Regions from separate parts of the Thermoanaerobacter ethanolicus JW 200 genome, predicted to be linked through region 1. Evidence: riboswitches for the same ligand, from Rfam matches in the RefSeq annotation. Region 1 holds a riboswitch; the other holds the start of a gene.

What was found. A riboswitch is a leader RNA that binds a small molecule or an ion and turns the genes downstream of it on or off. The one in region 1 is predicted to bind thiamine pyrophosphate.
Region 2: it holds a riboswitch for thiamine pyrophosphate, as region 1 does, so the genes downstream of both, thiD (bifunctional hydroxymethylpyrimidine kinase/phosphomethylpyrimidine kinase) here and thiC (phosphomethylpyrimidine synthase ThiC) in region 1, are expected to answer to the same signal.

What each region holds. Positions count from the first base shown of each region.
Region 1 is NZ_CP033580.1:2,625,270-2,629,825, reverse strand. It holds gene EB239_RS13050 (universal stress protein) at 1-474, opposite strand, end outside; gene rd (rubredoxin) at 592-750, opposite strand; gene thiC (phosphomethylpyrimidine synthase ThiC) at 836-2,134, opposite strand; TPP riboswitch at 2,180-2,287, opposite strand; SAM riboswitch class I at 2,472-2,582, shown strand; gene EB239_RS13035 (homoserine dehydrogenase) at 2,650-3,933, shown strand; gene EB239_RS13030 (homocysteine synthase) at 3,961-4,556, shown strand, end outside.
Region 2 is NZ_CP033580.1:1,183,982-1,188,537, forward strand. It holds partial or broken gene EB239_RS15210 (hypothetical protein) at 52-108, shown strand; gene EB239_RS05845 (iron-containing alcohol dehydrogenase) at 508-1,707, shown strand; TPP riboswitch at 2,092-2,194, shown strand; gene thiD (bifunctional hydroxymethylpyrimidine kinase/phosphomethylpyrimidine kinase) at 2,252-3,046, shown strand; gene thiE (thiamine phosphate synthase) at 3,050-3,691, shown strand; gene thiM (hydroxyethylthiazole kinase) at 3,688-4,482, shown strand; gene thiW (energy coupling factor transporter S component ThiW) at 4,475-4,556, shown strand, end outside.

The DNA.
Region 1 (4,556 bases):
TGTGATTTGTTGAATAACGTCATTTAAACTTTCTAAATGTTGGATGTTAAGTGTTGTAATTACATTTATTCCATGGCGCAAAATTTCTTCCACATCTTCATATCTTTTTTTGTGCTTAGAGCCAGGCGCATTCGTATGTGCCAATTCATCTATCAAAACTACTTCTGGTTTACGAGCAATTATGGCGTCGGTATCCATTTCTTCTAATATCATGCCGTGGTATTCAATTTTTTTTCGCGGGATTATTTCTAAATTTCCTATTTGTGCTTCTGTCTCTTTTCTTCCATGAGTTTCCACATAACCTATTACTACATCTTGACCTCTTTTAAGACGCCTGTTGCCTTCATTGAGCATTGCATAAGTTTTTCCAACACCAGGAGCATATCCTAAGAATATTTTTAATTTTCCTCGCTGTTGCTTTTTTATAATTTCTAAAGCTTCTTCAGGAGTTAACCTCCTAAAACCTTCACTCATTAAATTTACACGCCCTCCACAGTTTGATTATATCTTTGTTTGAGCATAATGATTTCATACAACTATAATAATATGAATCTTATTAAAAATCAATAAAAAGAGAGAGCAATTGCTCCCTCACATTTTTTCAAACATATCTTTTCCTACTCCACAGTCCGGGCAGACCCAATCATCAGGCAATTCTTCAAAAGGAGTTCCTGGTTCAATTCCTTGTGATGGGTCTCCTTCTTCTGGATCATAGATGTACCCGCATACTGTGCACTGCCACTTTTCCATAAAAAATACCCCCTTGATGTTTTCCTCTATTATAGCAGAAATTAGCAAAGAAAATCAAGGGGGGAATGTAAATAAGGCAAAGGTATTAGCAAGTCATAGTTGAAGTTCCAAGGTACTCACTGACAATTTTCATAGCGCAGAATTTTCCGCACATACTGCAAGTTTTGGCTGTAGATATGTTTTTATTGACGCGATATTTAAAAGCTTTATCAGGGTCTATAGAAAGCTTTATTTGGTCATCCCAGTTTAAGGCTTTTCTAGCTCTAGCCATAGTTAAATCTTTTTCTTTAGCACCTTTTACGCCTTTTGCGATATCTGCAGCATGGGCAGCTATTTTTGCTGCAATAACGCCTTCTTTGACATCTTCTTTGTCTGGAAGTCCGAGATGTTCAGCGGGTGTAACATAGCAAAGGAAATCAGCACCAGAAGCTGCTGCAATTGCTCCTCCGATTGCTGAAGTTATGTGGTCATAACCAGGAGCTATATCAGTCACAATAGGGCCAAGCACATAAAAAGGAGCGTTGTGACAAAGTTGTTTTTGAAGTTTTACATTTGCTTCAATTTGGTCAATTGGCACATGCCCGGGTCCTTCTACCATAACTTGAACTCCTGCCTCTCGAGATTTCTTTACCAATTCGCCAAGGATTATAAGTTCTTGAATTTGTGCTGCGTCTGTAGCATCTTCAAGACAACCTGGACGCAGTCCATCTCCTAAGCTTAGAGTTATGTCATATTTTTTAGCAATATCAAGGAGCCTATCAAAATGTTTATACAAAGGATTTTCTTTGTCGTTATGGAGCATCCAAGCAATTGTAAAGGAGCCACCGCGGCTTACTATATCCATCACTCGGCCGTTGTCTTTAAGCTTTTTCAATGATTCAAATGTTAGACCACAGTGGACTGTAATAAAATCAACCCCGTCTTTTGCTTGTTCTTCTATAACTTCAAAAATAAATTCTTCAGGCATAGCTACAATGCTACCGTATTTGGATATAGATTCTACAGCTGCTTGATACATAGGGACAGTGCCTACAGGGACAGGGGAATTTTCAAGTATTTTTCTACGAGATTGGTTAATGTCGCCCCCTGTGCTTAAATCCATTACCGCATCTGCTCCAGCTTTTACAGCAACATTTAATTTTTCAATTTCTTTTTCAATTTCAGGGTATGCATCAGAGGTTCCTATATTGGCATTTACTTTTGTCGATAAACCCCTTCCTATGCCTTTGGGAATGAGGTTTTTGTGGTTGATGTTTGATGGTATTACTATTTCTCCTTTTTTAACTCCTTCTAAAATAAATTCTTCGTCTACTCCTTCATACTCTGCGACTATTTTCATCTCTTTTGTGACAATGCCTGAAAGGGCGTATTCCAATTGTGTCATAATAAAAACCTCCTTAAAAAATAAATAAACCATGGGGATTATAGCCATGGCAGATGACCACATCCCTACGCAGGTACTAACCTAACAGGTTCGATGGGTTAAAAGGCAACACCTTTTTCTCAGCCGGTTACGCCGGCACCCCATGTGGCAAATATTAAATTTTTATAATCGATAGAGTATAAATATTATACAATATTATTATACCACTAAAAAAAATCGGCGTATATTAAAATTTAGAAAAAATTTAAGAAAGAGTACAAAAAAAGTTCTTGACTTTACAGTTTCAAAGTGATAACATAGATTACAACATGCAAAATTGAATATATTACACACAAACCTCTTATCAAGAGTGGTGGAGGGACTGGCCCGATGAAACCCGGCAACCGGCATTTATATGCGTCTGGTGCCAAATCCTGCAGGTTAGGGTGTCTAACCTGAGAGATGAGAGGAGTGGCGGATTATTAGGCCCTCTTCTCATTGAGAAGAGGGCCTAAAAATTTATTTGGAGGTGTGACATGAAAATAAAAATCGGATTATTAGGACTTGGAACAGTAGGAACAGGAGTATATAAATTGATAACTTCAAGAGGAGGTCATATAAGGGAGAGTACAGGGGTTTATCCTGAGATAAAGAAGATACTCGTGAAAAATCTCAATAAGCCAAGGAAAGTGAAGGTAGAAGGACTACTTACCCAAAATGCTGAAGAAATTTTGAAAGATAAAGAGATAAAAATAGTTATTGAAGCAATAGGAGGTATTTCTCCAGCTTACGAATATGTGAAGGAGGCTTTGGCTTCAGGGAAGCATGTAATCACTGCAAATAAAGAATTGATAGCTAAGCATGGAGAAGAATTAAATGAAATAGCAGAAAAGAATAGAGTATTTCTAAAATGTGAGGCAAGTGTAGGTGGGGCTATACCTATACTGCATCAAATTGATAGATTAAAAATTACAGATGAAATAGATTTTGTAGGCGGTATAATAAATGGCACTACTAATTATATTCTCACCAAAATGACTACTGAAGGTAGAAGTTATAAAGAAGCACTTAAAGAAGCCCAGCAATTAGGATATGCAGAAGCAAATCCCGATTATGACGTAAAAGGCTTTGATGCCCTTTATAAACTTGCTATATTAATGAGGAAAGTGTTCAATATAAACGTGCCAGTAAATTCTATAACCAGAAAAGGAATAGACGAAATCACGACTCAAGATTTAAATTACATCAATAAGTGGGGATATAAAATAAAATTATTTGCCTGGGGCAAAAAAGTCAAAGATGGCATCTTTGCAGGAGTGGAACCAGTTTTAGTCGAAGAAAATAATATTTTGTCAAGGATAAACGACGTAAATAATGCTATCATACTTAGAGGGGATAGTTTTGGTGAATATGTTTTTGTAGGAAAAGGTGCTGGAGAACTTCCTACAGGGGATGCTGTAGTGGCAGATTTAATTGATATATTGTTAAACTATGATATCAAAGATAATAAGAGGATAAACTTTCTTCCAATTCGTCAGGGAAGTTTTACAGATACTTTTTATATAAGGCTTGAAACTCATAAAGAAAATATTTTAGGTTTGAAAAAAGTTTTAAAGTTTTTAAAAGAACAAAAAGTATCAATTGTGGAATCTTCCTATGAAAACGGCACATTTACAGCTATTGTTAAAATGAAGAAAAGTGTTGAGACATTTACAGAAAAATTAGAAAAAATAACCGAGATAAAAACTATTTTTAAAGTTTTGCAAGAGGATATAACAGAAGAAGTAAGTAAATTTGAGGATTTTGTAGAAGTGATTTAAAAAAATTTTGTGAAAGGAGTTAAAAGTATGTCTAAAAAATATGGTTTTTCAACTTTGGCAATTCATGAAGGGTGGGAGCCTGACCCAACTACGGGAGCTGTAGCCCTTCCTATATATCAAACTTCTTCCTTTGCTTTTAAAAGTACTGAGCACGCTGCAGACCTCTTTGCCTTAAAAGAAGAAGGGTATATATATACTCGAATGATGAACCCCACAGTTGACGTTTTTGAAAAGAGAATAGCTGCATTAGAAGGTGGGGTAGGTGCCCTTGCTGTATCTTCAGGTCAAGCAGCTATAACGCTGGCAGTTACTAATATCGCAGGAGTAGGAGACGAGATTGTATCTTCTACCAATCTTTATGGAGGGACTTATAATCTTTTTGCGACTACTTTGAAAAAGTTTGGTATAAATTTTAAGTTTGTGGACCCCAGCAATCCTGAAAACTTTAAAAGTCAAATAACAGATAACACAAAAGCTTTGTACGTTGAGACTATTGGCAATCCAAAGATTGACGTGGCTGACATTGAAAAAATAGCAGAAATTGCCCACACTGCAGGAATTCCTCTCATTGTAGATAATACTTTTGCAACTCCTTACCTTGCACGGCCTATCGAGTTTGGGGC
Region 2 (4,556 bases), 1.4 Mb from region 1:
AAACACTATAGTAGAGTTGAAGCTTGGTATAATAGAAAAAGACTACATAGCAGTATAGGGTATATGACTCCGCAACAATTTGAGGATTTGATTAAAAAATCTGCATAAAAATTTCGAGTTTTTGTGTCTACCATATTGACATAAATCCACTGGTACAGCTACTGTAATTGTAGACTAGCAAACGTGAGACAAAAATATGTTAAAAGTCAGGGAAGCTTGATAATTTCAAGCCCATGACTTTTAATATTATTAGTATACGCCGATTATTAACATTCATTTAGCAGTAAAGGATGTCCTTATGATAATGCATGTATAGAATCCTTTCATACTTCTTTAAAGAAAGAATAAGTAAATATAGTTACTTACTATACTATAAGGATTTATAAATGGGGCAATAAAGGCAATAGATAAGAATAGATGTTATAACTTGGAGTTGACCATTTTCTAAGATAGTGCTATAATTGTATACAGAGATTGTTATAAATTTAACAATAGGAGGTAATTAAAGTGTGGGAAACAAAAATAAATCCAAATAAGGTTTTTGAACTTCGCTGCAAAAACACGACTTATTTTGGAATAGGTAGTATAAAAAAGATAAAAGATATTCTAGAAGTTCTTAAAAACAAAGGTATCAACAATGTCATTCTTGTAACCGGTAAAGGTTCCTATAAAGCCAGTGGGGCCTGGGATGTGGTAAAACCGGCTCTTGAGACACTCGGATTCAAATATTCACTTTATGACAAAGTTGGGCCCAATCCTACTGTTGACATGATCGATGAGGCGGCCAAAATCGGCCGGGAAACCGGGGCAAAAGCTGTTATCGGCATTGGCGGTGGCAGCCCTATAGATACCGCGAAAAGTGTGGCTGTACTGCTGGAATACACTGATAAAAATGCAAGAGAACTTTATGAACAGAAATTCATACCTGAAAAAGCTGCTCCTATTATAGCTATAAACCTTACTCATGGTACTGGTACCGAAGTAGACAGATTTGCGGTGGCTACAATCCCAGAAAAAAATTATAAGCCTGCAATTGCTTATGATTGCCTGTATCCTATGTATGCCATAGATGACCCTTCCCTTATGACAAAGCTTGACAAAAAACAGACAATAGCGGTTACTATAGATGCTTTAAACCACGTTACCGAAGCTGCTACCACTCTTGTAGCGTCACCTTACAGCGTCCTAATGGCAAAAGAAACAGTGAGGCTGATAGTTCGTTACCTACCCGCTGCTGTAAATGACCCTGAAAACCTTGTGGCCAGATACTATTTGCTTTACGCTTCTGCTTTAGCTGGTATTTCTTTTGACAATGGCCTTTTGCACCTTACCCATGCGCTAGAGCATCCTCTGAGTGCAGTAAAACCCGAGATAGCTCATGGTCTTGGACTTGGTGCTATACTGCCTGCGGTGGTAAAGGCTATTTATCCATCTGTTGCAGAAGTTCTGGCTGAAGTATATAGTCCTATAGTGCCTGGGCTAAAAGGTCTGCCTGCTGAAGCAGAATATGTAGCTAAAAAGGTTGAAGAATGGCTCTTTAAGGTAGGATGCACCCAAAAACTTTCGGACTTTGGATTCACAAAAGAGGATATTCCGACTCTGGTAAGGCTTGCTAAAACTACGCCTTCTCTGGACGGATTGCTTTCTAATGCACCAGTGGAAGCAACTGAAGCTGTTATTGCCAAGATTTATGAAGAATCTTTCTAAAATTTAATTTAAAAATTTCACAGCAAGCAGATAGACAATAGGCAATGAACAAGAACAGTATAGTTATTATTTTAACCATGTTGAAGGCAAAGAAATTTTAATCTTTGCAGACAGCGAAGGACAAACAATAGCACAACAAGTTCAAATAGGATATCTTTTTGATAAATAAGAAATGAAGACTGAGAAATTGAGGAGAGCCCTTAGCTTACAAAAATGAGCTAAGGGCAGTAATTTTATGTTTTTTTGTTAACACTTAAATTTTATCAGAAAAAGGGGAATTTATAACTTAACTCATTAAATATTGATATCATTTTCAAAATAATTGTTGAATTCTTTTGCGTTTGTGGTATAATTAGTTTAAGCAATTTACTTAAAACTAAATATGACAAGTGCTAGGGGAGCCAAAAAGTGGCTGAGAGGGGATTCGTTCCCGACCCTTTGAACCTGTCAGGGTAATGCCTGCGTAGGGAAGCATGCTTTTTAAAACATTTGTAAAAATGCTCACCTCACAGGTGGGCTTATTTTATTATTTGGAGGTGTTTTTATGAAATTAGCCCTTACTATTGCCGGCTCTGACTCTGGGGGAGGAGCAGGTATACAGGCAGATTTAAAGACTTTTTCAGCCCATGGAGTATACGGCATGAGTGTCATTACTTCAATAACAGCGCAAAATACAATGGGGGTTTTGGGAATTGAGGATATAAGTCCTGATATGGTGTATTTGCAGATGAAGACAATTTTTGAGGATTTATATCCAGATGCAGTGAAGATAGGTATGGTGTCTAATGAAGACATAATTAAAATGGTTGCAAAAGGGTTAAAAGATTACAATGTAAAAAATATTGTGTTGGACCCTGTTATGATTTCAAAAAGTGGAAGCTATTTATTGAAGCCGGAAGCAGTGGAGGCTTTGAAAGAGGAACTGATTCCTTTAAGCCTTGTAGTTACGCCAAATCTTATGGAGGCAGGAGAGCTAATTGGAAGGGAAATCAAAAGTGTGTATGACATGAAAGAGGCAGCTAAAAGAATTTTAGATTTTGGTGCAAAAACAGTGGTGGTAAAAGGTGGACATCTTACAGGAGATGCTTTAGATGTATTTTTCGATGGAAAAGAGTTTTATGAAATTACATCAGAGAGAATCGATACTAAAAACACGCATGGTACAGGCTGCACATTTTCCTCAGCTATAGCTGCCAATATCGCTTTAGGCTATGATTTAGTTGAGTCAATAAAAAGAGCGAAGTCATACATTACAGGGGCTATAAAACATTCGTTGGCCATAGGGCATGGAGTAGGTCCCACTAACCATTTTTGGAATATAGAAATAAGGAAGGTGTGAGATATGGACTTAACCCTTTATGCTATAACGGATAGGTCTTACATAAAGGATATGGATATTGCTGACGCAGTAGAATTAGCAATAAAAGGCGGTGCAACAGTAATTCAACTGAGAGAAAAAGACATATCAAGTAGGGAATTTTATGAAATTGCTCTCAAAGTTAAAGAAGTGACAAAAAGAAATAGAATCCCTCTCATTATTAACGACAGAGTGGATATAGCTTTGGCAGTAGATGCAGATGGAGTTCACGTTGGACAGGAGGATTTGCCGGCAGATGTTGTAAGAAAAGTAATAGGTCATGATAAAATAGTAGGGGTATCAGCGAGGACAGTGGAAGAAGCTTTAAAAGCACAAAGAGATGGAGCGGATTATTTAGGAGTGGGAGCGGTGTTTAAGACTCCTACAAAGCCGGAGGCGGAAGCTATTGGAATAGAAGGGCTGAAAAAGATAAAAGAGGCAGTCACTATTCCCGTAGTTGCAATAGGAGGTATAACAAAAGATAATGCTTATGAAGTCATGTTAAAGTCGGGAGTAGACGGGATATCTTCAGTTTCAGCTGTGTTTTATGGGGATATAGAAAACAATACAAGAAAACTTTTGGAGGTTATAGCAAAAGCGATAAACGATAGGAGGAATTTGAAATGAAAAAAGAATTGTTGAAAATTTTAAGAGAGAAAAAACCTTTAGTTCACCATATTACAAATATAGTTACTGTCAATGATTGTGCTAATATAACACTGGCTATAGGAGCATTGCCAGTCATGGCACATGCCTTGGAAGAAGTAGAAGAAATGGTAAGTGCAGCAGATGCTTTAGTTTTAAATATAGGCACTCTTACAAATGAACAAGTAGAAGCGATGATAAAGGCAGGAAAGGCTGCAAATAGACTTAAAGTACCAGTTATATTAGACCCTGTTGGAGCGGGAGCTACGAAGCTTAGGACACAAAGCTCAAAAAAGATATTAGAAGAGGTAAAAATTTCTGTGATAAAAGGGAATAGTGCTGAGATTTCAATACTTGCAGGCAAAGGTGGGAAGATACGCGGTGTAGAATCTCAAAGCGGAGCAGATGATATTTCTGAAGCTGCAAAAGATTTAGCAAACGCGTACAACGTTGTAGTAGCAGTGTCAGGTGTTACTGACATAATTACTGATGGAAAAAGAATTGCGTATGTAAAAAATGGGCATCCTATGATGGGCACTGTTACTGGCACAGGTTGTATGCTTACCTCTGTAGTAGCGAGCTTCTGCGGAGTATGTGAAGATTATTTTGCAGCTACAGTAGAAGCTTTTGTAGCTTTTGGAATAGCAGGTGAAAGAGCCGCTCAAAGCAGCAATGTCAAAGGGCCCGGCAGTTTTAAAGTGACATTTTTTGATGAGATATATAATCTCACGCCGGAGATAATAGAAAAAGATAAGAAGGTGGAGTATGAATAAAATACATCGTATGGCTTTTATGGCACTTATTATTGCTATAGGCACCTTTGCTTCTCAATATGTATGGTTTAGTG